Regions from separate parts of the Neobacillus sp. NRS-1170 genome, predicted to be linked through region 3. Evidence: riboswitches for the same ligand, from Rfam matches in the RefSeq annotation. Region 3 holds a riboswitch; each other region holds the start of a gene.

Region 1 (7,462 bases), on a different contig from region 3:
TCGCTTCTTTTTCACCTTAACGGGCATTTGGAGACCTTCCTAATTACCGCTTCGCTCCTTTTACCACCTTATTGGGCATTTGGAGATCTTCCTAATTACCGCACTTCTTTTTCTACCTAAACAGGCATTTGGAGACCTTCCTAATTACCGCTTCGCTTCTTTTTTCACCTTAATGGGCATTTGGGACTTCACTTTTTTATTACCTAAACTCCGTTTTACATAATTTTTGCACCAATAAAAGGCAAAAATCCTATCCATCAATATGGATAGGATCGCCATTATTATTTATTTCTGTTTATAATAGGTTATCGCTAAAGCAAACGCTAAAACGGCACCCTTGACAATGTCCATCGCATAATAAGGAACCGACATCATCACCAGACCGTTCTGTAAAATCCCAATAAGTACCGCACCTATAAACGTACCAAACGCATTTGGTTTTCCTGCCCCAAGGACTGAAAAACCAATAAATGCAGCTGCCACAGAATCCATTAAATAAGGTGCACCTGAATTAATTTCTGAAGTCATAACGCGTGATGCTAGAACAATGCCTCCAATGGATGCAAAAAGAGCAGAAAGTAAGTATGCTGCCACCTTATATTTATTTACTGGTATCCCAGAAAGTCTTGCTGCTTCTTTATTGCCGCCGATAACGTACATATAGCGGCCATGTTTTGTATAAGTCAAAAAGACATGCACCAAAATGACAGTCACTGCCATGATGATAATTATCCATGGTACCTCGCCAATTTTTGCAAAAAATGGACTGATGAGGCCGGCTGCCATGGAGCCATCCGGCATGACCATGTTTTGTGACACTGTTGCACCTTTTGTATAGGTTAGCGCTGTCCCTTGGATGATAAACATCGTAGCAAGCGTTAACAGCATATCAGGAATTCGAAGCTTGACAATCATAAATGAGTTGATGGCACCCACCAATAATGATGCCGCAATCGCTGAAATAACTGCAACCAAGGTGTTCTGCGAAAACCAAACAAACATGGAAATGACAATCGCGTTTGAAAGGGATGCAACAGATCCGACCGAAAGATCAAATCCATCTACAGATAATGATATAGTAATCCCAATGGCAATAATGGTCACAATCGATATGGAACGTAAAATATTGACGATATTGCTTCCTTGAATAAAGGTTGGATTCGCCAGAGAAAAAATAACAATAAGTGCGACAATTGTAATAATGGTCCCGTATTTATAAAAGATCTGAAAAAGTTCAATTGGCTTTTTCGCTGGGGTCTGTTTGCTTGTTGTTATTTTTGCTTCCATCTTATCTGCCCCCTGTTGAATAGAATAATAGTTCTTCTTCATTCGTTTCGTTTGTTTTCAATTCCTTAACTGACTTACCGTCATACAAAACATAGACTCGATCGGTTATTCCTATGATTTCAGAAAGCTCTGATGATGCATATATAATTCCTTTACCCTGCTTAGCTAAATCTGAAATTAAATTAAAGATATCCCTCTTTGCTCCAACGTCAACACCTTTTGTCGGCTCATCAAAAAGATATACATCGGCTTCAGCCACTAGCCATTTTCCAATCGCTACCTTTTGCTGATTACCGCCTGATAGGTTTTGAACCTTCGTCTCCTCCGATGGTGTTTTAATCCCAAGTGCACGAATCATTTGTTTGGCCGTCTCTTTTTCCTTTTTCCGGTCTAAAAAACTCAACGCTTTTGAAAACACTCCTAAATTGGCCGCCGACAAATTGGATTCTACCGATTCTAGAACGAGAATTCCTTCCTTTCGCCGCTCTTCAGGAACTAAAGCAAGCCCATTTTTAACAGCATCGTAAGGGCTCTTACTTTTTAACTTCTTACCATTGAGAATAATCTCTCCCTCAGAAATTTTCGCTGCTCCAAAAAGCGCCTTGCACAATTCCGTTTTTCCAGCTCCGACAAGCCCGGCGATTCCCACGATTTCTCCAGCTTTAACCTGAATATGTAGATTTCTAAGTTTCGCCTCGTCGGAAAGCCCTTTTACCTCTAGGACAGTATTCCCGAACGTTGCCCTTTTCTCTGGAAACTGCTCCTCCAGCTTTTGACCAAGCATTTGCTCGACCACTTTGCTCGGAGTGGTTTCTGAAATCTTCTCTTTTATCACAATTTCACCATTGCGCATCACAGTTATCTCATCACAAACTTCAAAGATTTCCGGCAGACGATGTGAGATAAAAATAATTCCTACATTTTGCTTTATTAAGTCCTTGACGATACGAAATAGTTCTGTTGTTTCGGTATGACTTAAGGGTGCAGTCGGTTCATCTAAAATGAGAAACTTACACTGCATAGAAATGGCCCTCGCGATTAACACCATTTGTTTTTCAGCCAGGGTCAAATCGCTTACTAGTTTTTTGGTGGAAAGATGAATATTCATATCTGCCAGTATTTTATTAGCTTGATTATGAATCTCCTTCCATTTCACCCATTGTTTTTTCCCCATGCTATGAACGGTGTCTAGCAGCATAATATTTTCTGCGACAGTTAAATTGGGAATCAAGGCTGTATCGACTTCTTGGTAAACGATTTGTATTCCCGCGTCCTGAGCATATTTAGGGGAACGGATTTTTAGGCTTTGTCCATCAAAGCTTATTTCGCCAGTATAGTGATCATACGCGCCTGAAAGAACTTTCATTAATGTCGATTTCCCCGCGCCATTTGCCCCTATCAGTGCCTGAATTTTTCCTGTTTCCGTGGAAAAATGGACCTGATTCAGTGCTTTTACACCGGGAAACTCTATTGAGATGTTTTTCATTTCTAAGGTTGTAGTCGTCAAAATGCCACCTCCTATTAAGCAAACACTCTCTTAATCTTGTGAAAAAGAGAGTGAAATGCCATTTATTTCTTATAGTGCTTCTTTAATGTTTTCATCCAATCTTCTTCAAAGGCAGTAGATTGGCCCCAGCCTGGAATGATGGTCGCAAGATTCACCATATTAACTGCCCCTTTAGAATTCTGAACGTTTTTCTGCGTCACAAGTGAAGCTTCTAAGTCGTAGGTTTTTGGCGTCTCTTCTCCCGCCAGTTTTTTCGCTAGTAATCTCATATCTACGGCACCAATCAGCTTAGGGTCAACGGCAGCTGTGTACTTCCATGCGCTGCCTTTTCTTTGAATTTCCTGAAGGTCAGCATTGGAAACATCAATTCCATAGATTTTTACTTCTTCCCGGCCTGCTTCCTTCAAAGCACGAGCTGCACCAATCGCAAATGCATCCCAAGTGGCAAAAATGGCATCCAATTTTCCTTTAGGGTATTTGTTCAGCATCGCTGCAACCGCATTTTGAGTTTGAACACTTGTGTCTGCTGCAGCTACACCGAAGCGCTCTACTTCTTTAATACCAGGGTTTTTCGTAAGAACATCCTGATAAACATTATTTCTTCTTACCATTGGCGGGAAGCCGTCCACCCAAAGGTAGGCAATATTGGCTTTTCCTTTTGTTTCTTTTACAAGCTGATCTAGAGCTAAGGTTGCTAATGCTTCATCGTCCTGTGAAGTTAGTGTCACTCCTTCAATTTCAGCAAGCTTTGGATTAGAGTCAAAAGCCACAACGCTTTTTCCTTTTTCAACGATCTTCTTCACATCATTTACAGTTGCATCATCGTCACCATGGGAAATGACAAATCCGTCATAATTCTGATCTAATGCTTGATTGATTGCATCATGGAATTTCGCTGTGTCCCCATTTGCAGTAAATACATCCACCTGAAAACCCAATGCTTGTCCTTCCTCTTTTGCACCCGCTAGAAATTGGGCAGTATGATCGTCACCGCCAATTTTACGGATGACCTTGATCTTAACCGGATCACCTTTGGCAAATCGCTCTGGAACCCCTTCTAATGACACATTTTTATTGCCGCTTGCTTGCTTTGTTTCTCCATTTGAGGCACAGCCAGTTAGCAGAAGTGTAGCGGCTAATGCTGAAACAAGTGTACTTTTAAATAACTTTCTCTTCATGATGTGAGCTCCCCTTTTTTTACGTAATTCTCGTTACTCCCATTGGAAAAGTTTGATTTTATAAAAAATAAAAAAACCTCTCCAGAAAAGAGAGGTTTCATCGCAAATAAACGGACTACTCCTCTCTTATCTCTCAAAACAATTCCTTGTTTTGCAGGATTTAGCACCAATTCCAATCGGAACGGTTGCTGGGCGTCATCGGGCCAGTCCCTCTGCCACTCTTGATAAGAGAACGTAAATGATTTAATTGATTTTAAGTATTAAACATACTTTAAACTCCTATTAACAAGTTGTCAATAGTATTTTGAATATTATTAATAAATTACTTTTTTTAAAATTACAACACCACCATTTCAATGATCAACTAATTTCGGTATTATAATATTTAGATAACCGAAATATTTTCAAGGAAGAAGTGTTATGAACAATGAACCAACAGGAAAGTGCTAAACGTAATTTAGTGATAATGTGGTTTGCTAACTTTTTTGTTGCTGGAAGTATGACGATGGTCATGCCCTTTATTTCACTTTATATTGAGACGTTTGGAAATTTTTCAGAGAAATATGTACAGCATTGGTCAGGGATAACGTTTGGAATTACGTTTGTATCTGCCTTCCTTTTCTCGCCAATCTGGGGGAAAATTGGCGACCGATATGGAAGAAAGAAAATTCTTATCATTTCAGGGATTGGAATGGCGGCATCCATTTTCCTAATCAGCTTCGTCCATTCCGTCTGGCATTTATTGCTGCTGCGCTTTTTCATGGGTTTCTTCTCGGGCTTTATCCCGATGTCCCAGGCATTTATTTCTACACAAACGCCGAAACAGATTGCCGGACGAGTCCTTGGCACATTGCAAACAGGCAGTATTACCGGTTCTTTACTTGGACCGATGCTCGGCGGAATATTAGCAGATTCGCTTGGTTATGCCACTACATTTAAGTGGACATCTATTTCCATTTTCATTTCGGCCATACTTGTTATTGCTGCAAAAGAATTTCGTGTTGAAATCAAACAGGGAGCAAAAGCTCATTATTCAAGCAAGGAAGTCTTTAAGCATATTTTCCGTAATCCGGTTTTATTAACAGTTCTTCTTATCTCTGCATTAGTTCAAATTGCCCACTTTAGCATTCAGCCAATATTGTCTTTATTTGTTAGTGATTTGCATGGAAAAACAAATGTTGCCTTTTATTCCGGAATTGCTTTTTCTGCAGCTGGACTTGGGAATCTATGGATGTCTCGAAAATGGGGCAAGATTGCTGACAAATACGGTTATATCAAAATACTTGTCATCCTCTTATTCTTAGCAGGAATTGTATACTTACCAGGTGCAGCTGTTACGAGCCTTTGGCAGCTTGTTATTATCCGTTTCGCCCTCGGCATCACGATTGGTGGAATTATTCCGGTTAGAATTGCATATATCCGCCAGGAAGCACCGATTGCGATGCAAGGTGAGGTACTGGGCTATAACAATAGTTTAAGATTTCTCGGCAATATAATCGGTCCAATGCTGGGCGGCTTCCTATCCGGTTACTTTGGATTTTCATCAGTGTTTATCAGCACAAGTGCATTACTAATTATCAGCGGCGCTATCTTACTCGTATCTATGCAGCGTAATCCAAAGCTTATAAAACATACCGCCTAAAAACTTCAAAAGAGAAGTCCCACAAATGGGACTTTTCTTTATTTCATCTGTTGTTCATAAACTTGTAAATTAGCATATACGGTTTCTAAAACTGGAACAGAAATCTGTTCTTTCCGCGCTATCTCCAGTAAATAGCCGTGCAAATGGTCTGCTTCAACAGGCAATGATTTTTCCATATCCCTTTGCATCGAGGATTTCATCGAATAGCCAAGACCATTAATTTGATTCATTAATTGTGTTTCAATAGCGTTTGGAAGAGGTGCCTCGATACGGTTCATTACAGAAACAATCTCTTTTAATAACTGAGTTATTGTTGCTCGTCCGCTTGCTTGCTCTAGAATAGGTCCAATTGGTGCTCTCAATAAAGTGGTAATACCTGACATCGTCGAAATAAATAAATACTTATTCCACAAATCTTTATTGATGTTTTCACTTAAGCGGTAGGCAATCTTCGAACCACTAAAGGCATCTTCCATTTTTAATACTCGCTCAGACCGTTCCCCTGTCCGTTCTCCAAATACTAAATCGTGTTTTTCACTTGTTTGAATGATCCTGCCATTTTTATCAAGAGTAGTTTCTATAAAGCAAAGGCCGCCGATAACGCGTTCTTCCCCGAACATTTCCACCAATTTAGCAATATGTAAAATACCATTTAACAAAGGAAGAATGATCGTTTCCTTGCCAACATACTGTGTTATGCTCTCCATGGCCCCTTCTAAGTGATAGGCTTTAGTTGAAAGTAAAATGACATCAAAAGAACCTGAATCCTCACCAGCAATAATTGTTTTAGAATTAAGAGTCACGTTTCCATGGACACTCTCAATGACAAGCCCTGTTTCTTCCAATGCTTTTTTCTACCTTCACGAACTAAAAAGGTAACATCTTCGCCCTTTTCTTGTAACCGTCCGCCAAAATAACCGCCAACCGCACCTGCCCCAACCACTAAAAATCTCATGAGAATACTCCCTTCATCGATATCTACAAATCTAGTATAAGGGAAATTTTTTTTACTTAAAATAAATAAGCAGGAAATTCCTGCTATATTTCTAAATTGGTTTTCAGTTTTGTAAAATCCATTTTCTGATAATAACTATTTTTGACCAAGATATTGGGGCCGAGGCATGAAACGGCCGGGCAATGGCAATTCAATTCCTTCGCAATATTCGAAGCTTGCCATGTGTGATACGCATCTATCAATTTTGTGTTTTGAATATTGCCTAACGCTGGAGTATCACCAAAATCCGTAACAATAATATCACCGCTAAAAATATTGACGTTCAAGCGTGAGCGGCCGTCAGGGTCATTTCTAACTGTCACATTTTTACTATTATATAAACGTTTTAAGAGATTTAAATCCTCCTGTTTACTGCTGCAAGCATAGAACGGAAGTGTTCCAAACAGCATCCAAACCTCTTCATTTCTAATATCGAGCAGTTGATGGATGGCACCTCTGATCTCATCGAGGGTAAGGGTTTCAAGATTGCTGGCGAAATCACTTGGATACATTGGATGTACTTCATGGCGCTGACAAAGCATTTCCTCAACGATTTGGCGGTGGATTTTTTCCAAATGCGGCAGTGTCCGTTTATTTAACATCGTTTCTGCAGACACCATAACTCCTGCTTTCACAAGCTCGCGGCTATTTTCTATCATTCTCATAAAATATTTTTCCCGCTGATTGTAATCAGGCTGCTTTTCCATTCTCGCGAAGCCGCCCTCAGCAAAATCATCCACCGTGCCCCAGTTATGGGAGATATGTAAGACATCTAAATAGGGGATGATTAATTCATAGCGAGCCAAATCGACGGTTAAATTTGAATTTATCTGGGTCCGTACCCCACGTTCGCG
Region 2 (7,462 bases), on a different contig from region 3:
AGCCTGCTTGCTTCTGGCTCTAATGCCTTCATGACCTTTGGTCTCACTGTTGCCATTTGTGGGCGGTGCTTTTTACAAAGAATGGTTGCCATAATATTACCGCCGAACGCAGGTCGGCTTGCTTCTAGTAATCTGCTATCTATATCTACATCCAGCATGGTAGTATCTGCGGTTAATCCGGTGCTTAAGTCAGTTGCCACCGCGCTTGCTAAGTCTTTACCGTTTGGTGTCGCTCCATATAGGATGATTTCAGGCTTATATTTTTTAGCTAAGTGCATAACACCCTTCATATATGACTCTGTTCGGTAATGTTTTAAGACTGGATGATCAATAAGATACACGGTATCTGCGCCGTAAGCTATAACCTCTTGGGCTAAAGGCTTAACTTCATGGCCAAGCAAGAATCCCGCCAATGGAACTTGCAATTTATCAGCAAGCTTTCGCCCGGCACCAAGCAGTTCAAGTGATACACCTTCAATTTTTCCGTCATTTTGTTCGATAAATACCCAGACACCACGATAATCGTCCAGATTCATGTAAACCCCTCCCTGCGGCAAAAAGATTTAGTCTTTGTTATTTGGATGGTTGTAATGTAAACAGGTCTTTTTTCTCCATTAATACTTCCATGAGCTGGCTAACTTGGTCATCAGAAGAACCTTCAAGTTTTTTTCCACCTTCAGGTCGTGGGGGTGTAAACATTTTTCCAACGATTGTTGGAGAACCCTTCAGTCCCAGCTGTGCCAGGTCAACATTTTCTAGGTCGCTAACTGCCCAAATAGTTGGCTCATACCTAGCGGCTTCAATCATGTTAGGCATTGGCGAATATTCGATATCATTAATTTCCTTTTCAATAGTTAACAGGCAAGGAAGCTGCGACTGAATTAATTCATAACCGTTTGTCAGTTTCCGTTTTATCAAAACCGTTTTTTCCTTCTGATTAACTTCCGTAACTTCGATAACATTTGTTACAGGCGGGATATCCATTCTTCTGGCAATCCCGGGCCCAACTTGTCCTGTATCACCATCGATGGCATGTTTGCCACAAATAATCATATCTACAGGGTGATCCTTGTTGATTCTTTCTAATGCTTTTGATAAGGCGTAACTGGTTGCTAGAGTATCTGCTCCTGCAAAGGCACGGTCAGTAATTAAATACCCTCTATCTGCACCTATTTCAATACTCTTTTTAATCACTGCAGTTGCTTGCGGCGGCCCCATTGATAACACTGAAATCGAACCGCCTGTTATTTCCTTAATTTTCACAGCTTCTTGAACCGCATGTGCATCGTAAGGGTTTAAGATTGCCGGGGCACTGCGCCGGTCGAGTGTGTTTGTTTTTGGATTAATTTTAATGATTTTTGTATCGGGTACTTGTTTGACACATACGACAATGTGCATGTAGGACTTTCCCTCCTCCATATAGTCTAAGAATGTTGAAAGCGTTTGCCTTCTTTGGTTATTTAAAATGCTTTTATTAACGATATATGTATCGAAATAGAAGCATATTACCCAAGTTTGATAGTTTTCTTTTTTTCCTACATGTTTAAACTAAATTTTAAAGTCATTTGGACAGTTTTCTAGGGAGTAATAACAAAAGCAGATGAAGACTTATAGATGCAGTAATGTGTGTAGAGAGTCATGATGAAAGTGTTTATTACAAAATAGTACTAATTTAACTATAAGAAATATTGAGATATAGACAATGATAAAAATCACATTAACCGTCTAATATTGTAGAAATAAATGGTTTCTTTTTTATGGGATTTTTGTTAGGAGGATTTTATGTTTGAAGTTTTTTTTGGCAGCGTTCTTTCTGCTTTATACTTCATAATAAATCTGAAGGATTATCAAGGGCTTTAGCTGCGCCTCTTTAGGAAGGAGATACCGGGAAATTAATTGTTGGCAATTGGCGCACAAAATGCGCCCGAAGGCCTTCTTGCCGCATTATTTTTAATCAATCAGCGAATTAGTAAACTGAAGGCCTTCCTTCTAGCAACCTTAACAGGTGCAATTGAAATTGTTGCTTCCTTTTTATGATATTTATTGACTTCTGTTGTTAAAGGCTTGTCCTATAGGGTTTATCATTTTCCGCAAGAGCTATGTTGTATAATATATTCTTTATACTAATACTCTTGGCCAAATCATGATCATTTGTTGAAAGGCAAATTTAACCTCTTCATTTGGCCGTGGAGTTTTTCCCATGATTTTTTGGTACTCATTGATCAATTCATCTAGTTCCTGGCTGTATTTTATCGTTTCTTCACTAGTAAAGCCCTGTGTATTGGCACTATTTATCATTAATTCCCTTTTTGCTTTGATTTCCTCAATCATGTCGGATTGATTATTACTATACTTGTACAATGTTATCCCCCTGCCTCTTACATTATTACTGTAAACTGCTAAAAAAGTAGACTACTTGAAGAATTATGACAAGAATTTTTATAAAAGTAAATACATTCGCAAAAGTAGACAAAACAATCTATTTATCTTGATATTCGACATGATTCTCGATTGATTTCTCCTTTTTTCGACAATTTACTCCACAAACGACCAGGAAATGATTCAGTTTATTCAAAAAAATCAAAGTACCTTTTTTCCTATTTTTCTAACATTTTCTATTTGTTTAATATTGAAAGGGTTTTCATTATTTTATCAAGATATTTTTTAGTATATAATTCCTATTTTATTTCATAAAAAAACTGGCTCGCTGCAGCCAGTTTTTTAACATTATTTATTTACTTTTATTTTTTCATAAATTGGCACCCAGCCTTCAGTTGTCACAAAGATACGCACCGCGACTACTTTACGATCTGCCTCTAAAGTAAAATAATGTCTTGTATTTTCAGGAACTGAAATCAAGTCTCCTGGATTCAAATGGACTTCAAAAAACTCACCATCTTTTCCTTGGATGACAAAAACACCATGCCCGCTAACAATGAAGCGGACTTCATCATCTGTATGATGGTGCTCGTTCTTAAAGTTTGTCAACAATACATCAAGATTAGGTGTATGTTCTGATAAGGAGATGACATCCTGAGCTTTATAGCCTCTTCTCGTGGAAATATCAGCAATTTCTCCTACAAAGGTATTTAAAATTTCTTCTTTTTCTTCATCACTTAATAAATACTTTTCCACTAGTGATGAAGGAAGTTTGCTAATATCCCAATTTTCATAAATTACTTCCTGAGACGCAAGAAAGCTTGAGACCTCCTCATGTTCGCGAAGTTGGTCCAGTTTGTTTTGAAATGTAATATATGCCATTTTTCATCTCTCCCCTTTAAAATATTGGCAGTGTTAAACTAGTCTGTTGATTTCCGCTCCAATCAACTGGGTAAAAAATCAACAGGAACCTTTAACACTGCTAAATATTAAACGACTTTAAATAATTGATATGGTTTATGTTCTAGCAAGCGTAATTGATAGCGAAATAAGAATTCGGAGGCTTCAAGTATTTTCTTAGCTTCAAAAGCGTTTCTTCCCCAAACTGTAATGCCATGGTTTCGGATTAAGACGGCGCCAGTATCGCCGGAAACATGTTCGGAAAATTCATTTGCAAGCATTGGGATATGGGCATAATTCCGAATAATCGGTATTTTCAGGACAGCATCCTCTTCCCATTTATCAAAAGCCTTTATCAGTTCTTGCCCTTTTAAGGTTACTTCGCCATTGTCACCATATACTTCTGAAATGACATTATTATCAATCGTATGGACATGGAGACTGCAGCCTGCATTAGTCTTACGGTATATCTCAACATGAAGCAAGGTTTCCGCGGAAGGCTTTAAATGGTTTTCTTCTACTGCATGGCCAAATTCGTCAACGAGTAAGAAATCCTCGTCTGTCCGCTTGCGCTTATCTTTCCCACTTGCTGTTACCAAAAATCGAAGCGGGTGATCACTAACCTTAATTGCCAGGTTTCCACTTGTCCCCATAAACCAATCCCGCTCAGCTAATTCATCCTTTACATCAGCTAATTCATTCCATCTTTCCTTTAGCATGATATTTCACCCACCTCAATTCTTTTTTTTATCTCCTCAATACAATCAAAGAACGTATGAAATTCCCGGTGGTTTATCCCCCACTCTAGGCATTTCTCCTGTAACAAATCTCTTGCCAATACAAAATCGGCATGCTTTGCAGCTTCAAGATCCGTTACGGAGTCTCCGATGACAATCCTAAAGCTATTTTTATGATTCAAATGACGAATGATGCTCGGTTTACAGCAGCCGCAATCATTTTTACATAAAGGATCACAAGTATGCGGCCAAAGAATCTGAATTCCTTCTTCAGAAAAATCAGATTTGTTGCAATATACTCCTGTAAATGGCCCATAATCAGCTAGAATTGGATAAATAAAGAAGTCGATTCCACCACTTACAATATAGAGGGGAATTCCTTCCTCATGTGCAAATGCAACAAACTCTTTAAAACCTGCACGAATTTTCGCATTTTCAATCGCAAATTTTGTTATTTCATCTTTTCTATCACTTGGTAACAGAGAAAATAACTTACCTACACCTTTGCAAATTGAAAATTGACGGGATAGAATCTGATTTTTTATTTCCTCCCATCCTGGAGGTGCAAATTTTTCCATGATGGCAATGATATTATCACTTTCCGTTATCGTCCCATCAAAATCACAATAAATGACTGGCATGGCCATTTACACTGTCACCTCGGCATTCCCCCATAACTGCAATGCCTTTTTGAGTTCTGGGAACTGTTCAGCTCCTTGGGCTAACAGTTTCCCTTGGAGGTTTGTTTCGATTGCCTGACGGAATGCTAAGCCTCCGCCACGTGCACCATCTGGATGACCATGGACGCCGCCGCCTGCGTTAATGACTGAATCGATACCAAAGTCACGAATTAATAATGGAACGAGTCCTGGGTGGATTCCAGCGGAAGGAACCGGGAATGCCCTTATGAAGGTATCCTCTTGCGTTAATTCGCTGGCAATCGCGAGCGCAGATTTTTTTTCCAATGCTACAGTTCCATATGGAGATGGAAATAGTGATAAATCTGCACCCGCATACCTTAGCAGCTTACCAAGCAGCAAGGAATGGGATAATCCATATTCAAGAGACGATGTTAAAGCCCCGCTGACTGCTGGATGGGCCATAAGCGGAAGACCTATTTCATCGTCCTCTCTTAATTCTTGAAGAACATCGAGCCCATATGAAAACACATTAAAAAGTAAAAGGTCTGCTCCAAGTTCTGCTGCCTTCCTTGCTTTATCCCTTAACTGAGAAGTTCTGCCTGTCAGATTAACAGCGTAAAGCGTTTTTTGGCCCGTCTCATCATAGACCTCTTTTAACACCTCTTTCCCTGCAGCGATTCTTTTTTCAAATGGTGTTAGTGTATTTTCAAAAAGAATTTCGTCATCTTTAACAAAATCGACACCACCAAGTGCCTGCTGCCTAAGCTGTTCGGCTAAAAAAGAAAGATCTTTACCAAGAACTCCTTTAAAGATGCTCATTAATAGCGGTCTATCATATACGTTTAATTTCGATCTAATCCCCTCAATCCCAAATTTCGGTCCTGGGAATAAACGCTTTATATTTTCGGCAAACTCTAAATCCAGTAATTTTATTTTTCCATCCAAAGAAAGTTTTCCAAAAACAGTTGTTAAAATCGCCGGTATATCATTTGAAAAATTAAGTGTCGGATAGGCAATACGAATCAAGGATTGATTTTCTTTTTCCGAGTGAATTCCCTCGATGGAAACGACCCTTCCCTTATGCTTTCGTAATTGGTTTTGTTCGAGTTCGGGCAAATTTGTCCATGAACCCACTGTCAGTCCTAGAGCAATTTCCTCTGCCTTTTTGTCTGGATTTTTTTCATCATGCAGTAAATATTTAGCGATTAATTCGGACATTATTACACTTCCTTTCGTAAAAACATAAAAAACCTCTTCGAAAAGAAGAGGTTAGCGGTTACCAAACTAACATCTTCTCATCTATCAGCTGCTCGCTGCAAGAATTAGCACCGTGCTTAAAAATGATTTAAGTCGGTTGCCGGGCTTCATTGGGCTAGTCCCTCCGCCTGCTCTTGATAAGAAAACGATTCGTAATATTCATTATTTTCACATTGGTTAACTTTAGTTTGGATTATCCCAAGAAAGAAATAAAATGTCAACCTATTTTTCAAAAATTTCTAAACAACTAATTCTTCTGACAGCTTCCCTTAGCCGCTCCTCCGTTGATAATAGTCCAACACGGACAAAACCTTCTCCATATTGACCGAAGCCAATACCTGGAGCAACCATAATATGTGCCTGTTCTAGAAGAATGTTAGCGAATTCCTCTGATGTTAGTCCATTGGGGACCTTTAACCATGCAAAAAAGGAGCCTTTAGGTGCGGTAACATCCCAGCCTAGTGATCGCAATCCGTCAATTAGGACATTCCTTCTTCTCTCATAAAGCTGATTTAATTCCTTTACACAATCTTGTGATGCAGTTAAGGCTTCAGCTGCAGCCTCCTGGACAGCACCAAATAAACTTACATATAGATGATCCTGCAAAAGCTCGATGGCCGAAATAACACTTTCATTTCCTACAGCAAACCCTACTCGCCAGCCGGCCATATTATAGGTTTTGGAAAGTGTATAAATTTCGATACCCACATCTTTTGCTCCTTCCACCTGCAGAAAGCTGATTGGTTTTTTTCCGTCAAAACCTATTGCCCCATAGGCAAAGTCATGGACAACGCAAATATCATTTTTACTGGCAAGCTTAACTGTGTCCTCAAAAAATTCAGCCGTAGCAGTTGCTCCTGTCGGATTATTAGGATAATTGAGGAACATTAATTTAGCACGAGATAATATTTCCGATGACAGTTCCTCATAATCTGGTAAGAAATGATTACTCTCTCTTAATGGCATCATCGCCATTTCAGCTTGGGCAAGGGCAACACCAGACCAATAATCGGGATAGCCTGGATCTGGGACCAGAATGGTATCACCAGGGTTTAACAAACACTGAGGTGTTTCTACCAGGCCAGCTTTGCCACCAAAAAGAATGGCGACTTCTTTATCGGGATTAAGGGTAACTCCATATTCTCTCAAATAATATTCTGCGGCAGCCTGTTTTAAATATTGATGTCCTTGGAAGGGCGAATATTTATGGTTGATGGGATTGGCTGCTGCTTCCTGAAGCTTCGCAACAATATGCCCGGGTGTAGGCTGGTCAGGATTTCCTTGTCCTAAATTAATAACATCATAGCCTTGTTCAAGATATTGACCAACTTTTTTCACAAGGGAGGCAAAAAATTGTTTTGGCAGACTATTTAAAAGATTTGATGACGGAAATTGTTTCAATACTCTCACCTGCTCTAACTAATTCAATTTTAGTTTGAAATTCTAGTCACAAATGATATAACTTTTATATTTACTTGTAAAGTAAAAATTCCGAACTTTTCAAAGGGCAATACAAATAATTTTCAAAAAATATTGACACTTATCTTT
Region 3 (7,462 bases):
GCTTTTAACGAAGTTAAGCCTGTTGCAGACTCAATCGCGGATTCTAGATCTTCAATCAAATCCTCGACGTTCTCGATACCAATTGATAGGCGGATTAAATCTTCTGATACTCCTGCTGCCTTAAGGCCTTCAGAATCTAACTGCTGATGAGTAGTACTAGCCGGATGAATGATTAAGCTTTTTGCATCCCCAACATTGGCAACATGAGCCCATAAAGAAAGGGAATCAATAAGCTTCGCTCCTGCTGCTTTTCCACCCTTAATTCCGAAAATAACCATAGATCCTGCACCTTTTGGCAAATATTTTTTTGCTAAGTCGTGATCAGGATGTGTTGTATGCCCTGGATAGGAAACCCACTCTACGGAAGGGTGATTTAATAAATATTCAACGACTTGGTTTGTATTGGCGATATGCTCTTTCATGCGAACATGCAGTGTTTCAAGACCAAGTGTAAACAAGAAAGCATTTTGTGGACTTAAGGCTGGTCCAAGGTCACGAAGGAGCTGGACTCGCGCTTTGATAATATATGCTGCGGCCCCTAGTGCCTCTGCATAGATAAGATCATGATAGCTTGCATCTGGAGTAGTAAAGCCAGGGAATTTAGACGAATTCCAATCAAACTTGCCGCCATCAACAATGATGCCGCCTGTCGTGGTGCCATTCCCTAGGAGCCACTTGGTTGCGGAGTGTACCACAATATCTGCACCATGTTCAATTGGTCTGCAAAGGTAAGGTGTTGCAAAGGTATTGTCAACAATTAATGGGACTCCGGCCTCGTGAGCAATCTCGGCAATTTTTTCAATATCAAGAACTCGCAAGCTTGGATTACCAATTGTTTCAGCAAAGACTGCTTTTGTTTTTTGGGTAATAGCCGTGCGGAAGTTTTCCGGATTATCTGCATCTACGAATTTTACTTTAATCCCGTATTTAGGGAGAGTAACCGCAAATAAATTATAGGTTCCGCCATAGAGATTGGAAGCTGCAACAATTTCATCGCCTGCTTCGGCAATATTTAGGATTGCGAGTGTGATGGCAGCCATCCCGCTAGCGACTGCCAGGGCGCCGACGCCTCCTTCTAGAAGGGCAACACGTTCTTCAAATACGGTCGTGGTTGGATTATGAATTCGGGTATATATGTAACCTGGTTCTGCTAAGCTAAACAGGTTTGCTGCATGTTCTGTGTTTTTAAATTGATAGGCATTGTTTTGGTAGATTGGAACTGCGCGTGCTCCTGTCACGGGATCTGGTGATAATCCGCCATGAACACTTAATGTTTCAAACCGATACTTTTTTTGATTTTCAGCCATTACTCCCACTCCTTTTAAAATAAATACCCCCGCTTCAATAAGAAGAGGGGGTCTCTCTTCTTATCTTCCGAAGCCTTTTTCTGCTCCGCTGGAATTAGCACCTTGGTTGTCCAACCGGTTGCCGGGCATCATCGGGCCAGTCCCTCCGCCTCTCTAGATAAGATTACTTTATTTGACTGATTTATTGGTAGAATATTCTAAATTCAGCATACATGATGTCTAATTCCGAGTCAACACCTATGATTAAATTATTTTTGCAAAATCTTCCTGTGCTTTTGTGAGGTAAAAAAGGGATTCGAGCAGCAAGGTCGTTCTTAAAGGCGCTGATATGCTGAGCTTTAGAGTTCGTAACCTTTTCTTACCCTCGAGGAGTTGTGTTATTTCATTTAGATTGCCGCTAATTTCGTATTTAGCTGGTTGATTTTGAAGAGTAAAAATGGTTCCATTTTTTATTACTAGTTGAATGCACTGTTGATTGGTATTTATGTTCACTCGAAGGTCCACGTTTTCTATCAATGGAAGGATATGCCTTTGTTCTCTTACCTTTGTTAGAAAATTATTTAAAGCCTCTATCATTTTCACCACTCCGGTCCCATGCTTTTACTATTACTATTCATCATGGGGCGCTATTATCCTTTTAATAATGCTCGACAGTTATTGCGGGGGTCAGCGGAGGTAAGTGTCGAAATTGGTGGAATTGTTATAAATTGTTCAAATGTTTGTTGTTAAGGATGGGTGATATTTTTATAAAATTTAAAGTAGGAAAGGATGTGGATCATGGCTTTCAAACCTCGTATTGAGCCATTGGAATTAAGGATTCTTAGGATTTTAAACACACGAATGGAATTAACGGAGGAAGAAAGGAGGAATTATTTTAACCTTGAAAAAGGCTACCAGGGTGAAGTACAGTTTGATTTATTAACGGAGATATTGCAAAGTAATTGTTATATTTTAAATGATTTGCTTCTTGAAAGTAATAATAAGGATTTTCAAATTGATTCCTCTCTTATTTTTCAAGAACCACTTTATATTTTTGAAGTAAAAAATTATCAAGGAGATTTTATTTTTAAACCTGACCGGCTAGAGACGCTCTCAGGAAAGATATATCCAAATCCGCTTGACCAGCTGAAACGCACCAAAACCCTGCTCCGTCAATTACTCCAAAATCTGGGCTACAATATACCAATTGAAGGATATGTCGTTTTTAATAACCCCGAGTTTTTCTTGTACCAGGCACCCCTAAATGAACCCATTATTTATGCACCTCAGTTAAACACTTTCATGAAAAAATTAAATATGAAGCAGTCTAAATTGGGCATCCATCATAAAAAGCTCGCTGAAAAATTGGTATCTCTTCATAAAATTGTATCTCCTTATTCAAAACTGTGGGCTTATAGTTTTGAGGAGCAGCGAAAGGGAATGACCTGTTCTGCGTGCCATTCCTTTAATGTGTATTTGAGTGCAGGAAAATTAGTATGTGATGACTGCGGGTGCGAAGAGGAAATTGATGCTGCCGTATTGCGGAGTGTGGAGGAAATTAAGCTGTTGTTCCCGGAGATGAAGATTACTACTAATGTTGTGCGGGAGTGGTGTGTGGTGATATCAATGAAGAAAATCAGAAGGGTCTTAAAACAAAACTATAGTTCTACTGGTAGAAAAGAATATAGTTTTTTTTGAGGATGAAAAGAAAGATTGATAATAGTTTATTCACAGTGACCTCTAAGGGGTAGTATTATCTGTCACGGTCACTGTGGCTCTTTCATAGTAACCGTTGATGCTTTTTTACTCCGGCACGGGCTCTCTGCCTCTTTCTCAGTGACCGTTACCTCTTTTTTTGCCTCGGCACGGGCTCTCTGCCTCTTTCACAGTGACCGTTATCTCTTTTTTCACAACCACACGGACTCTCTGGCTCTTTCACAGTGACCGTTATCTCCTTTTTTACTCCGGCACGGGCTCTCTAGCTCTTTCACAGTGACCGTTTTCTCTTTTTTCACTCCCACACTGGCTCTCTGCCTCTTTCACAGTGACCGTTATCTTCTTTTTTACTCCGGCACGGGCTCTCTGCCTCTTTCAGAGTGACCGTTATATCTCCGTTATATCTTTTTTCACAACCACACGGACTCTCTGGCTCTTTCACAGTGACCGCAAAGACTATTTTTCACCTTTCATAGGCAATATCAATATTCATAAAAAAACAGATGCCCACAAAAAGCATCTGTTTCAGCTTATATACTGTCTTATTTTATCCAACAAAAACGGTACCGAATGAAAAGCATACAATGTCTCCATCACGACCCCGTTTTGTACGATCAGCAAACATGGGACACTTTCAACTGCAAAATCCACCGCTAAATCAGGATAAAAATTTAAATTCATTTTTCCCATTTCTATCTTTACCAGTTCCTCAACTACCAACAGCATTTTAGAGGCCAGCTGGCAGGTGCCGCACATTGGCGTATAAAAATAGACAAGCCCGGTTGCCTTTGATTTGAGGAAGGTGGTTAAATCATTTCGATTCCACTCATTCATTTCAGTTAGCTCATTTCTAAATACTCGGTATGAACGTCAATATTCGCTCCTAATAAAACCGTTGCTAGGTGATGCACAGGCGCTGTGGCTACTTCACGATACATCCGATCAATATATAAATGTTCCGCATGAGGAAATTCCCGTTTAAACTGCTTCCGAAGCTTTTCGCCGGCTTCATCGGCATCCACAAGGATATAGACATCCTTGTCTTCAAGAAATTCAATCAATTCGTCTAATTTTGTCAAACTGATGGTTCCATTTGTACAAATGATTTCAACGGGTTCCTTTAAAATACTCTTGACCTTATTTTTATCCGATTTTCCTTCGACAATAAGAACTTTGTCAACATACGTATCATTCATTATCCATCACCTGTAAAAGAAGTTGTTTTATGATAACATATTCCAAATTTTTCACAATGTGTGCCTGCTTCTTAGGTACGTTAACTATAGCATTATTGTCATCTCAAAAATAGGTTTTTGCTCATGGATGCTTTTCCGCCTTCTTCCCATTTTATTATAGCCTGCCCAAATTTAGTAGTAGAAAAAGTGGAAAATGTAAGAAAAGCACCTCCATGAGGTGCTTTAAAGCAAAAAATTAGTCTTCTTTAGTCATTTCTTCGTATTGTTCAGCAGTCATAAGCTTGTCTACCTCGCTGCTGTCGGATAATTCAATCACGATCATCCATGCTTTTTCATATGGTGATTCGTTCACGAACTCAGGGCTGTCACTTAAATCTTCGTTTACTTCAACAACTTTTCCGCTGACTGGTGCGTAAAGTTCTGAAACAGTCTTAACTGATTCAACGCTGCCGAATGGTTCGTCAGCGGTTACTTCGTCGCCCACTTCAGGAAGCTCAACGAAAACGATATCCCCTAACTCGTGCTGTGCAAAGTCCGTGATCCCGACGCGCACTTTTTCTCCTTCAACTTTTACCCATTCATGTTCTTCAGAATAACGTAATTCTTTTGGTGTACTCATTAGCAAAATCCCTCCATTGAATTATTCAAAAATCTATTATCGAAATAAATCGATTACCAGTTTTGCATAATGGCTATGTTACTTCAGCCACATTTTCTCAAAATCTTCTTCCTTAAAGCCAACGGTCACATGCTCTCCGTCTGTTAAAATAGGGCGTTTAATTAACATGCCATCGGAAGCCAATAAATCTAATAGGTCATCGTCTGTTGCCGACTTCATTCGGTCTTTAATACCTAACTCCCGGTATTTTTGACCGCTTGTATTAAAAAATTTCTTTAATTCCAAGCCGCTTTTTTGGTAAAACTCTTGCAACAATTCCCTTGATGGGGGATTTTCCACAATATGTACTTCTTCATAAGTAAGCTGATGGGCATCCAGCCACTTCTTTGCATTTCGACATGTTCCGCATTTCGGATACCAGTAAAAAGTTAATGACAACCGTTTCACCACCCTCTTTAGTCAAATGCATTTTATCACAGACAACTATAAAATCCTAATAGATGACACTCCCAAAAGGTAAAATTCGACACCTTTTGTAGAATTTCCTGCTTTTTAAAAAAATATTTAAATAAAAAGTTGTTTAAACTGGGCTGTTGATTTCCTCTCCAGGCGTTTTGCTCCAATCACCAGAGTAGGAACATGTTCTTTATCATAATCAAATAAAAAGCTCCCCTCAGGAAAAGAAGGGAGCCGCAATAAAAATTATACTACGTAACGTTCTGCTTCAATTACAACATCTGCTGCTTCACGTTTTTTCGCAATCACGTTGATTGGAGTGTGGCGAGTAAACTTGCGAAGGGAAGTGAGCATCATACGCAGGGTATCACCCTGTTCAATCGCAACAAGCGTTTCTCTTGCATGCTGTTCGATTTCATTAAAGGCTTCTTGACAGAAGATTTGAGTGTAAAGAAGCTTTTGCTTATTCTTTTCTAAGCCGTCTTTTGCAATCGCTTTTTCAGTACGTAAAACAACTGATTCCATCGCATAAACCTGTGAAGCAATATCCGCGATATTTGATAAGATTTCTTGCTCTTTTTCAAGCGCTTTGCCAAATTTTTGCGCTGCTAATCCTGCAGCTAATAGGCCAATTTTCTTCGCGTTTTTCACAAGATATTTTTCCTGTGCAAGCGGCTCATCGCCTGGCTCTTCCGGCATTAACATCATTAATTCCTCTTGAAGCGCCATTGCTTTTTGGAATAATGGAAGCTCGCCTTTAAAGGCCTTTTTCAAGAAGGTTCCTGGCACTAATAGGCGGTTGATTTCGTTTGTTCCTTCAAAAATACGGTTAATACGGGCATCACGATAGGCTCTTTCAATCGGATATTCCTGCATGAAGCCATATCCGCCGTGAATTTGTACGCCTTCATCTACTACGTAAGAAAGCACTTCACTGGCAAAGAATTTATTTACAGAACACTCGATTGCATATTCTGCGATGGAACCAGCAACCTTTTTAATGTCCTTCGCTTCTTCAGTTGATAGCTGGCCTTGATTGTTTTCATACAACCCAATTGTGCGGTAAACGGAGCTTTCAGCCGCATAAATTTTAGAAGCCATAGTGCCAAACTTTTCTTTTGTTAAATTAAATTGGGCAATTGGAGTCTTAAATTGCTTACGGCCATTTGCATATTTAACAGTCATTTCAAATGCCTTCTTAGAGCCGCCAACGCCGCCGACTGCTAACTTGTAACGGCCGATGTTTAAGATATTAAACGCAATGACGTGGCCCTTTCCATAATCGCCTAATAAGTTTTCTACTGGGACTGCTACATCTTCTAAAATAAGGGTACGAGTGGAAGAAGCCTTAATACCCATTTTCTTTTCTTCAGCGCCTGTTGAAACACCAGGGAAATCTCGTTCAACAATAAAGGCAGTGAAATGTTCGCCGTCAATTTTTGCATAAACTACGAAAACATCTGCAAAACCAGCATTGGTGATCCATTGCTTTTCACCGTTAAGGATATAGTGAGTACCGGCAGCATTTAATTTTGCCGTTGTTCTGGCACCAAGGGCGTCAGAACCTGAGCCTGGCTCAGTCAATGCATAGGCTGCAATTTTTTCACCAGAGGCAAGGGCAGGTAAATATTTTTTCTTTTGTTCGTCATTACCGAATAACACGATTGGCAGGGAACCAATTCCCACGTGCGCTCCATAAGAAAGGGAGAAGCCGCCAGCGCCGGACATTTTTTCGGTAATAACAGATGAAGTAATTTTATCTAAACCTAAGCCTTCAAACTCCTCTGGAACGTCTACCGCTAAAAGGCCAAGATCGCCCATTTTCTTTAATAACTTAACCGTACGATCAAATTCATGATTTTCTAAATGCTCGATTTGCGGTGCCACTTCTTTTTCAACAAAGTCTGCAGCTGTCTGCCCAATCATTAAATGCTCTTCTGTAAAATCTTCCGGTGTAAAAATATCCTCATATGAAAGATCTTCAATTAAAAAGCTTCCGCCTTTTACGATTTTTTTAGTTTCAGTCATAAAAATTCCTCCTAAATGATTTTTAGAGGGGGCTACACTCTCGAAACCCCCTTGACCGTATTACAATAATTCAAATACTCCGGCAGCACCCATACCGCCGCCGATACACATGGTTACAACACCAAATTGTTCGTTACGGCGCTTTAACTCATGTATCAGGC
Region 4 (7,462 bases), on a different contig from region 3:
GTAGGTTCCTTCATTTAATAAGAATTCTAATTCTCGTTTATGCGGAGGGCAAACGGTATATTCCGCAAGTTCGCGTATTTGGTCAAACGTTGCCACTTCCTCTAATTTTACCCATTCACTAAGGAGTTCATAAAGACTTACGGGACAATTCATGGGAAGTTGAAAACTGTTCTGTCCAATGGCGGTTAACATCACGAGATCATTTCCATTTAATTGAAAGCGGCGTAAAACCCGGTTGACTTTCTCCCAACTATTACTTGAAAAAGCTTCGATAGAAGCAGTTTTCTTCGAAATATACTCCATAGTTAACTTTCCTTCTGTGAATAAATCCTTTTCGTCATGTGTTAATCCAAAAGCTTTCTTCACATCTGACCACATGGTTTCTTTCCATGTTTCAAGCTGCTCTTCAAAGTCACCGCTCACATCAGCATCACCCCGATGCAAGAACCTGACAGCACCCTTTAATGCTAGCTGTTCGTCGATGAATCTAGGAACTTCTTGATAAGTATTTAACCAGTTGCGATCCCCGCAGCCAAAAACCGCATAATGAACCCCTTTAAGTCTATCTGCCTCAATCTGTTCCAACCATTGCACGAACTTCCGCGCATTTTTTGGCGGTTTGCCATTATAAGAAGAGGTGATAATCAAAACGGCACCTTCTGTTGGCAAATTGTCGATACGCTCATCAAGTGCCGCCACTTCACTCCGGAATCCGTGCCCGCTTGCCTTTTCCGCAAGTTCACATGCGATTCCTTCTGCAGTACCCATATTGGAACCGTAAAGCACTAGGAGTGGGATAGTGCTCACTCCGTTTTGGGAAGAATTCAGAACCTGATTTTCCTTTCTCAAGTCAAAAGAACGAGTATCATGACTGGCAGCAGTAAATGAATCTCTTAATCTATTTTCTCTTAATTTTACGCGCATGGTAAAATTATCAGGTTTTAGTGTCATCGTTTGTTTAATTTTCAACTGGTAGTTCGTATGATCGATTAATTCAAAGTTTTGAAGAATCATACCCATCAGTAATGTAGCTTCGTGCAGGGCAAACTGCATCCCAATGCAGGCCCGTTGACCATTGCCGAATGGTTTAAAGGCATCGTATGGTATTTTACTTGGATCCCCAAACCGTTCTGGACGAAACTGCTCTGCATCGACTCCCCATGCCTTTTTATCCCGATGAAGCTGAGGCAGTAGAATCGCGATATTTTGCCTCTTTTTAATCTCATATTTTCCACCGAGGACAGTATCTTCCTTAGCATATAACGTAAATTGCGGTGCTGTAGGATACAAACGCAGGGATTCATTTAATATCATTCGAATATATTTAAGTTGTGTAACTTGTTTATAGGTTGGAATAGGGCTAGTCAAGACTTGATCGACTTCTTCGTAAGCCTTTTTAAGTACTTCAGGATGTTTTAATAACAAGTAATGCGTAAAGGCCAATAATCCACTGGTCGTTTCATGTCCCGCTATCAAAAAAGTGATAATTTGAAAACGAATATTTTCATCACTAAGAGTTTCCCCGGTTTCCGGGTCTTTTGTGCTGAGCATCCGTGCGAGTATATCGGTTTCACCTTGATCTCCCAGTTTTTTACGCTCAGCAATCAGTTGGTCTACCAATGAAAACATCTCTTTAATATCCTGTTCGAACTGTCGTTTCCTTTTCAACATGAATTTATTTTGAATCGGCAGACGTGTACCCTGGTGCATGGCTTCATCAAGAGAATTGACCATATTCATGATAAAAGGATGGTGGTTTTCTCGATAAAAGCTGTTAAATCGATAATTAAAACCACATAATCCAATCGTGTCAAGTGTTAATCTGGTCATATCATCTGGTACATCAATACTTTCATTTGGATTTAGACGAGCCCATTTTTGAACAAGCTGCAAGGCGATATCTACCATCATTGAGTGATACCCTTTCATAGCTTGTTGACTAAAAGAAGGCATTAGAATGTTGTGAGCTTTTTGCCAATTTGGCTCGTTTGTTTTGCTGGTGAAAAGCCCGTCACCGGAAAAAGCGCGAACCTTGCTTAATCCCCCTGTTAGGCTCTTATCAAATTTTGATTCATCACAAGCTTCCGCCACCAATTCGTGGTCAGAAAGAAAGATGGTTGAGAAACCACCATGGAATTCCATACGAAATATAGGACCGTACTCTTCTGCGAGATTACAAAATGATAGTGTAGGGGATTCCTTGTCGATTAAAGGCAAATTCCCAAGCGGTCCATACGTTTTGGGCTGTGGGATGGGCATGAACTTTTTCATACTGACGCTCCTCGGATTATTTTTTTACTGGTTGTATACTAGCCAGTTTGACTTAAACTCGTTATTGAATGAATGCTCATTCATTTTTTGTTGCATTAAGTATAATATCTGATTTTGCACATCGTCAATAATATTCCATAAAAAAATAGGTAATATTGGGATTTTTTATTTCTTTTGCTTTTCATTGCTAACATATTCAAAGATATTTGACAGAAATTTCGAATGTTAGGACATCTCTTTTAATAAAGTAAAAGTAAACGGGCGTAAAAAGGCTTATTAGCCAGAAAATGTGCTTTTGATTAAAAGGGAGGGGTAAAATGCTTCATATTGTAGCTTGTATCAAGCAAGTGCCTGACACCAAAATTATCAAGATGAATCCAAAAACAAATACAATGGACCGCAGGACAGCGCCTGCGATATTGAATCCTTATGACGCTCATGCGGTAGAAGAGGCCGTTCGGCTAAAGGAAAGGTATGGGGGAATCGTATCCGTTGTCACGATGGGGCCGCCTCCAGCGGTTAACGCTATCAAAACGTGTATTGAAATTGGCGCCGATGAGGGTTATTTGATCACGGACCGCCGATTTGCGGGTGCGGATACATTGGCAACGAGCTATGCCGTGACAAAGGCGATTGAAAAAATTGCCAAAACGATGCCCGTGGATTTGATTATTTGCGGCAAAATGTCCATTGATGGAGATACCGGGCAAGTCGGACCAGGAATAGCAAGAAGGCTTGATATTCCACCGCTGACTTCCGTGAACAAAGTAGAGGAAATCAATCAAGCAGAAGGATATGCTATTGTCCATCGCAAATTGGAGGACGGATATGAAGTCGTTAAGTCCACACTGCCATGTTTGTTTTCGGTTGAAAAAACAATAAATGATGTGCCGTATTCCCCGCTTCCAAACATGATTAAAGCTGCTAGATACAAACCGCATATCTGGTCTGTTGATGACTTGGAAGGGGTTGATATTAAGCAGCTAGGTTTGAAGGGATCCCCAACGATTGTTTCCAAAGTATGGGCTCCACAGAAACCAGCAGGGGGAACATTCCTTGAAGGCAATCCACGGGAACAAGTGGAACAGTTGCTTTCTGTCGTGCTTGAAAAGCGAGAACTGTTTGAAGTGAAGGGGGAAATGTAATTGGATTTCAAAGATTACCAAGGTGTCTGGGTATTCATTGAACAAAAGGATGGAGCGGTTGCTTCTGTATCCCTTGAACTATTGGGTGCTGGAAGGAAGTTGGCAGACAAACGGGGAGTGGAATTGGCGGGCATTTTAATCGGAGAAAATGTTAAACATTTAACAAAAACCGTATTTGAATACGGAGCAGATAAAGTGTATGTCTATGACCAACCCATCTTTAAAGATTATCGAACCGAATCCTTCATGGGGGCCCTTCTGGATTGCACGGAAAAATATAAACCGGAAATTATCCTTTTCGGTGCCACCTCGACTGGAAAAGACCTGGCAAGCGCTGTTGCCACCGATATGCCGACTGGGTTGACGGCGGATACGACAGAGCTGGATGTGGAAGAGGAAACGGGGTTACTATTGGCGAGCAGACCGGCTTTTGGCGGAAATATTATGGCGACCATTTTATGTAAAAAGTATCGGCCGCAAATGGCGACGGTTCGCGCCAAAGTCATGAAGGCGCTGACCCCGCAAGCAGGGAGAACAGGGAAGATTGTTGAAGAAACAATATCCCTAAAGGAAGAAGATATTCGGACAAAAGTCTTGGAAATAGTCAAGGAAACGGTAAAGAAAGTTAGAATCGACGAGGCGGACATCATTGTTGCCGGCGGGAAAGGATTAGGGAGCTTCGAGGGATTTCAGTTAATCCACCAATTGGCGAAAACCGTCGGAGGAGCGGTTGGTGCCAGCCGAGATGTGGTGGAAGCAGGTTGGATCGAACACGCACATCAAGTAGGGCAAACTGGTGTGACAGTGACGCCAAAAATCTATTTTGCGATTGGAATTTCTGGTGCGATTCAACATATTGTGGGAATGAAAAATTCCGGTTTAATAATTGCCATTAATAAGGACAAAGAAGCCCCTATTTTTCAAAACTGTCATTATGGAATTGTTGGCGATGCCTTTGAAATCGTTCCTATACTAATCGAACAGTTTCAAAATGCTTTATCTAGAGAAAAGGTAAGCAGCACCAGCGAAGGATGAAGTAATTTTGTAAAACAGAAAGGTGGGGTTAGTTAGGTCCCACCTTTGTTTTTTTATTTAATACTTGAATTTCAGTTAAGCTGGTGTTATTGTTATTAAAAATAAATAGCGATAAACTTCTTATCCAGAGTGGTAGAGGGACAGGCCCTATGAAACCCGGCAACCATCAGTCAAAATATTGACTTGAAACGGTGCTAATTCCTGCAAAGGTGATAACCTTTGAAAGATGAGAGGAAAGTATTTCATCATACCAACCTCTCTTTTAATCAAAGAGAGGTTTTTTGAATGGAAAGAAGGCTTATCGCTCTGAAGGAGCGATATTAAATGGAAAGAGCAGTGTTTGGTGCAAGCGAATTTTTTAGTCAAAAAGCATTTATTACAGGAAATCGTGGGATTGAAAAGGTTCGAACTGGATATCTAAAAGACTCAAATGTAAAGATTGTTGAAATATGGTTTAATCCGTGGAAAGTATCTTATGATGAACTTGTAGAATTGTTTTTTGATTTACATGACCCAACAGCAAGAGAAGGTCAGCTATATAAAAATCAATCCTTCATTTTCTTTTCTGATCTTCATCAAGTTACAGTAGCTAAGCAAAAGAAAAACGAGCTGCAACATATATTAAATAATGAAATTATTACAGAAATTACTCCAGTATGGGAGCATATTAGCTTTTGAATTCATGATAGGGATGTGTACTATGAACTATACGACTGAGCGCACACGGCGCCAAATCATACAAAGTTTTATGCGTGTTTTACAAACAAAACGATTCTCACATATCACGATTCAAGATATATGTGATGATGCGTTAATTCATCGCACGTCTTTTTATCGTTATTATGAAGATAAATATAGCTTGCTAAGAGATTTTATTTATCATTTATCTGAAGAGATTATTAAATTAAATAAGGAGTGTAATACTGACACGTTTAGATTATTAGTCGATTATGTAGATGAACATTTTGTGTTATTTGAAAATACGTTATTGGGATCGGATGGGCATATATTTTTCAAAAGCATGGTTAAAACTGCCAGTGATATTTTACGTGAACATTCAAAAACAGAGAATGATCCGATTTCCACAAAAATCAATCAATCGAAGTATCCTGAGGTCATGTGTGATTTATATGCCACTTCCTTTATAACCATTTTACAGAATTGGGTTAGTAAAGAATATAATTATAAGAAAGAAGAGCTATTCGAAATCTTCAACCAGGTAATGTTGTAATAATACAAAATGATAATAATGTATTATTTTGATGCACTCGTTCCATTTTGGTTTTTGAACCCTTCCTAATCCCTTGCTATAGTGACTAATGTGAAGAGGGAAATCGATGATGTTTTGTTTTTTCTGAAAGAAGACCAACAGGAAAAATAAACATTTTATTCAAAATAGGAGGGAACAAGTAGGGTGAGATCAATCATAAAAGGCCGTTGGGCTATATTTGCTTTATGGCTGATTGCTACAATAGTGCTTACAGTCATTCAGCCCGACATCAATGCCATACTGCGGCAAAAAGGACAGCAAGGAACGGGGAATGAAAGCCCTTCGGTCATAGCAGACAATATCCTCAAAAAGATGGATACTACCAAAGGGACGAACAACCTTATCGTTTTTTATGATAAAAATAAAATCTCTAATGAGGAAATGGAAAAAATCGGTGATGCAGTAAAGTCAATCAGCGATAGCAACAAAGAACTTGGTATTACCGATATGATCGACCCTTTTAGTATGCCAGAAGCAAAAAGCTCTTTGGTTTCTAAAGATGGCACGACTCTTATGGTGAGTTTTAAGATTGATAAGAAATCAAGAGAAGTGGACGATATAAAAAAAGATTTTGATAGCAAACTTTATAAAGTACCTGTTAAGTACTATCTTAGCGGAGAAGATTTTATCAATAATGATTATCTAAAAGCTTCTGTATCAGGAGTTGAGAAGAGCGCTGCATTGACCGTGATCTTTATTTTAGTTGTGCTTATTATTGCGTTTAGGTCAGTGGTAACGCCTTTGATTTCCTTAGTGACGGTAGCCTTTTCCTATCTTGTTTCCATGGGAATTGCCGCTCAATTAATTGATAAGGCAGGATTTCCGATTACAAGTCTTACCCAAATGCTCTTAGTGCTTATCCTCTTTGGAATAGGTACGGATTACAACATCCTTCTGTTTAATCGATTTAGGGAGGAACTATCCCATGGGCACTCGATAGATGAATCGATCATCAGAACCTATAAAACGGCGGGGAAAACGATTGCTTATAGTATACTCACGGTATTTATTGCATTCCTTGCCCTTGTTTTTGCGGAATCACCGATCTATAAATCTGGTGTGGTTGTGGCAATCGGTGTAACGATCCTATTGCTTGAAATTCTGACCTTAACACCTTTCATGATGAAAGTTCTTGGCAATAAACTTTTCTGGCCTTCCAAGAATGCAGGCGGCGGTCATAAGGAAAACAAATTCTGGGGAGCAACATCCTCCTTTGCGACAAAGCGTCCATTAATAACGGTGATCCTTATCGTTTTAATCCTGGGACCGATGGTGTATTTCCACCAACAAAAACTTAACTTTGATACGATTGGAGAACTTGGAAATCGCTATCCTTCTACAAAGGGCTTTCATATCATTGCGGACCATTTTGGCAAGGGCCAGGCAATGCCTGCGACCGTTGTCATTGAAAATAGTTCAGCATTAGATAATAATGAATCGCTTGCGGTTGTTGATAACGTAACGGAAAGCATCAAGGCTATTAAGGGAGTGAAGCAGGTTTCTTCGGTTACACAGCCTCAAGGGAAACCAATTGATGGTTTTTATGTCGATAGTCAAATGGGATCGGTTACGGATGGCATTTCCAAAACGCAAAATGGTGTCGATCAAATCAATAATGGGTTAAAGCAGGCGCAAGAAAAGCTCGGATCAGCTGACTTTTCGAAGGTCACTCAAATGGTTGAGGGTACAGCAACGCTTCAAGATGGGATGAACGCCTTAACCAATGGATTAAAGCAAATAC

What was found. Region 3 has a riboswitch for S-adenosylmethionine ahead of ACIFOT_RS14260 (O-acetylhomoserine aminocarboxypropyltransferase/cysteine synthase family protein). Riboswitches for the same ligand answer to the same signal wherever they lie in the genome.
Region 1: linked by a shared signal. The riboswitch ahead of ACIFOT_RS10895 (sugar ABC transporter substrate-binding protein) and the one ahead of ACIFOT_RS14260 (O-acetylhomoserine aminocarboxypropyltransferase/cysteine synthase family protein) in region 3 are both predicted to bind S-adenosylmethionine.
Region 2: linked by a shared signal. The riboswitch ahead of mtnW (2,3-diketo-5-methylthiopentyl-1-phosphate enolase) and the one ahead of ACIFOT_RS14260 (O-acetylhomoserine aminocarboxypropyltransferase/cysteine synthase family protein) in region 3 are both predicted to bind S-adenosylmethionine.
Region 4: linked by a shared signal. The riboswitch ahead of ACIFOT_RS25315 (peptide-methionine (S)-S-oxide reductase) and the one ahead of ACIFOT_RS14260 (O-acetylhomoserine aminocarboxypropyltransferase/cysteine synthase family protein) in region 3 are both predicted to bind S-adenosylmethionine.

Annotation. Positions count from the first base shown of each region.
Region 1 covers NZ_JBITPF010000025.1:147,703-155,164, reverse strand. Annotated here, with positions in the region: gene ACIFOT_RS10905 (ABC transporter permease) at 286-1,287, opposite strand; gene ACIFOT_RS10900 (sugar ABC transporter ATP-binding protein) at 1,289-2,773, opposite strand; gene ACIFOT_RS10895 (sugar ABC transporter substrate-binding protein) at 2,857-3,972, opposite strand; SAM riboswitch class I at 4,096-4,203, opposite strand; gene ACIFOT_RS10890 (MFS transporter) at 4,400-5,614, shown strand; partial or broken gene ACIFOT_RS10885 (ketopantoate reductase family protein) at 5,653-6,569, opposite strand; gene yfkAB (radical SAM/CxCxxxxC motif protein YfkAB) at 6,653-7,462, opposite strand, start outside.
Region 2 covers NZ_JBITPF010000066.1:164,254-171,715, forward strand. Annotated here, with positions in the region: gene ACIFOT_RS24875 (electron transfer flavoprotein subunit alpha/FixB family protein) at 1-536, opposite strand, end outside; gene ACIFOT_RS24880 (electron transfer flavoprotein subunit beta/FixA family protein) at 574-1,398, opposite strand; partial or broken gene ACIFOT_RS24885 (ZIP family metal transporter) at 1,900-2,129, shown strand; gene ACIFOT_RS24890 (Spo0E family sporulation regulatory protein-aspartic acid phosphatase) at 2,119-2,361, opposite strand; gene ACIFOT_RS24895 (1,2-dihydroxy-3-keto-5-methylthiopentene dioxygenase) at 2,728-3,261, opposite strand; gene ACIFOT_RS24900 (methylthioribulose 1-phosphate dehydratase) at 3,369-3,998, opposite strand; gene ACIFOT_RS24905 (2-hydroxy-3-keto-5-methylthiopentenyl-1-phosphate phosphatase) at 3,992-4,663, opposite strand; gene mtnW (2,3-diketo-5-methylthiopentyl-1-phosphate enolase) at 4,664-5,875, opposite strand; SAM riboswitch class I at 5,950-6,058, opposite strand; gene ACIFOT_RS24915 (pyridoxal phosphate-dependent aminotransferase) at 6,137-7,315, opposite strand.
Region 3 covers NZ_JBITPF010000030.1:45,912-53,373, forward strand. Annotated here, with positions in the region: gene ACIFOT_RS14260 (O-acetylhomoserine aminocarboxypropyltransferase/cysteine synthase family protein) at 1-1,307, opposite strand, end outside; SAM riboswitch class I at 1,365-1,471, opposite strand; gene ACIFOT_RS14265 (hypothetical protein) at 1,551-1,883, opposite strand; gene ACIFOT_RS14270 (nuclease-related domain-containing protein) at 2,085-2,984, shown strand; gene ACIFOT_RS14275 (thioredoxin family protein) at 3,528-3,836, opposite strand; gene ACIFOT_RS14280 (toprim domain-containing protein) at 3,842-4,198, opposite strand; gene gcvH (glycine cleavage system protein GcvH) at 4,434-4,817, opposite strand; gene ACIFOT_RS14290 (arsenate reductase family protein) at 4,896-5,255, opposite strand; gene ACIFOT_RS14295 (acyl-CoA dehydrogenase family protein) at 5,520-7,301, opposite strand; gene ACIFOT_RS14300 (acetyl-CoA C-acetyltransferase) at 7,362-7,462, opposite strand, start outside.
Region 4 covers NZ_JBITPF010000069.1:4,446-11,907, reverse strand. Annotated here, with positions in the region: partial or broken gene ACIFOT_RS25330 (cytochrome P450) at 1-2,271, opposite strand, end outside; gene ACIFOT_RS25325 (electron transfer flavoprotein subunit beta/FixA family protein) at 2,589-3,416, shown strand; gene ACIFOT_RS25320 (electron transfer flavoprotein subunit alpha/FixB family protein) at 3,417-4,451, shown strand; SAM riboswitch class I at 4,569-4,684, shown strand; gene ACIFOT_RS25315 (peptide-methionine (S)-S-oxide reductase) at 4,776-5,129, shown strand; gene ACIFOT_RS25310 (TetR/AcrR family transcriptional regulator) at 5,152-5,682, shown strand; gene ACIFOT_RS25305 (MMPL family transporter) at 5,866-7,462, shown strand, end outside.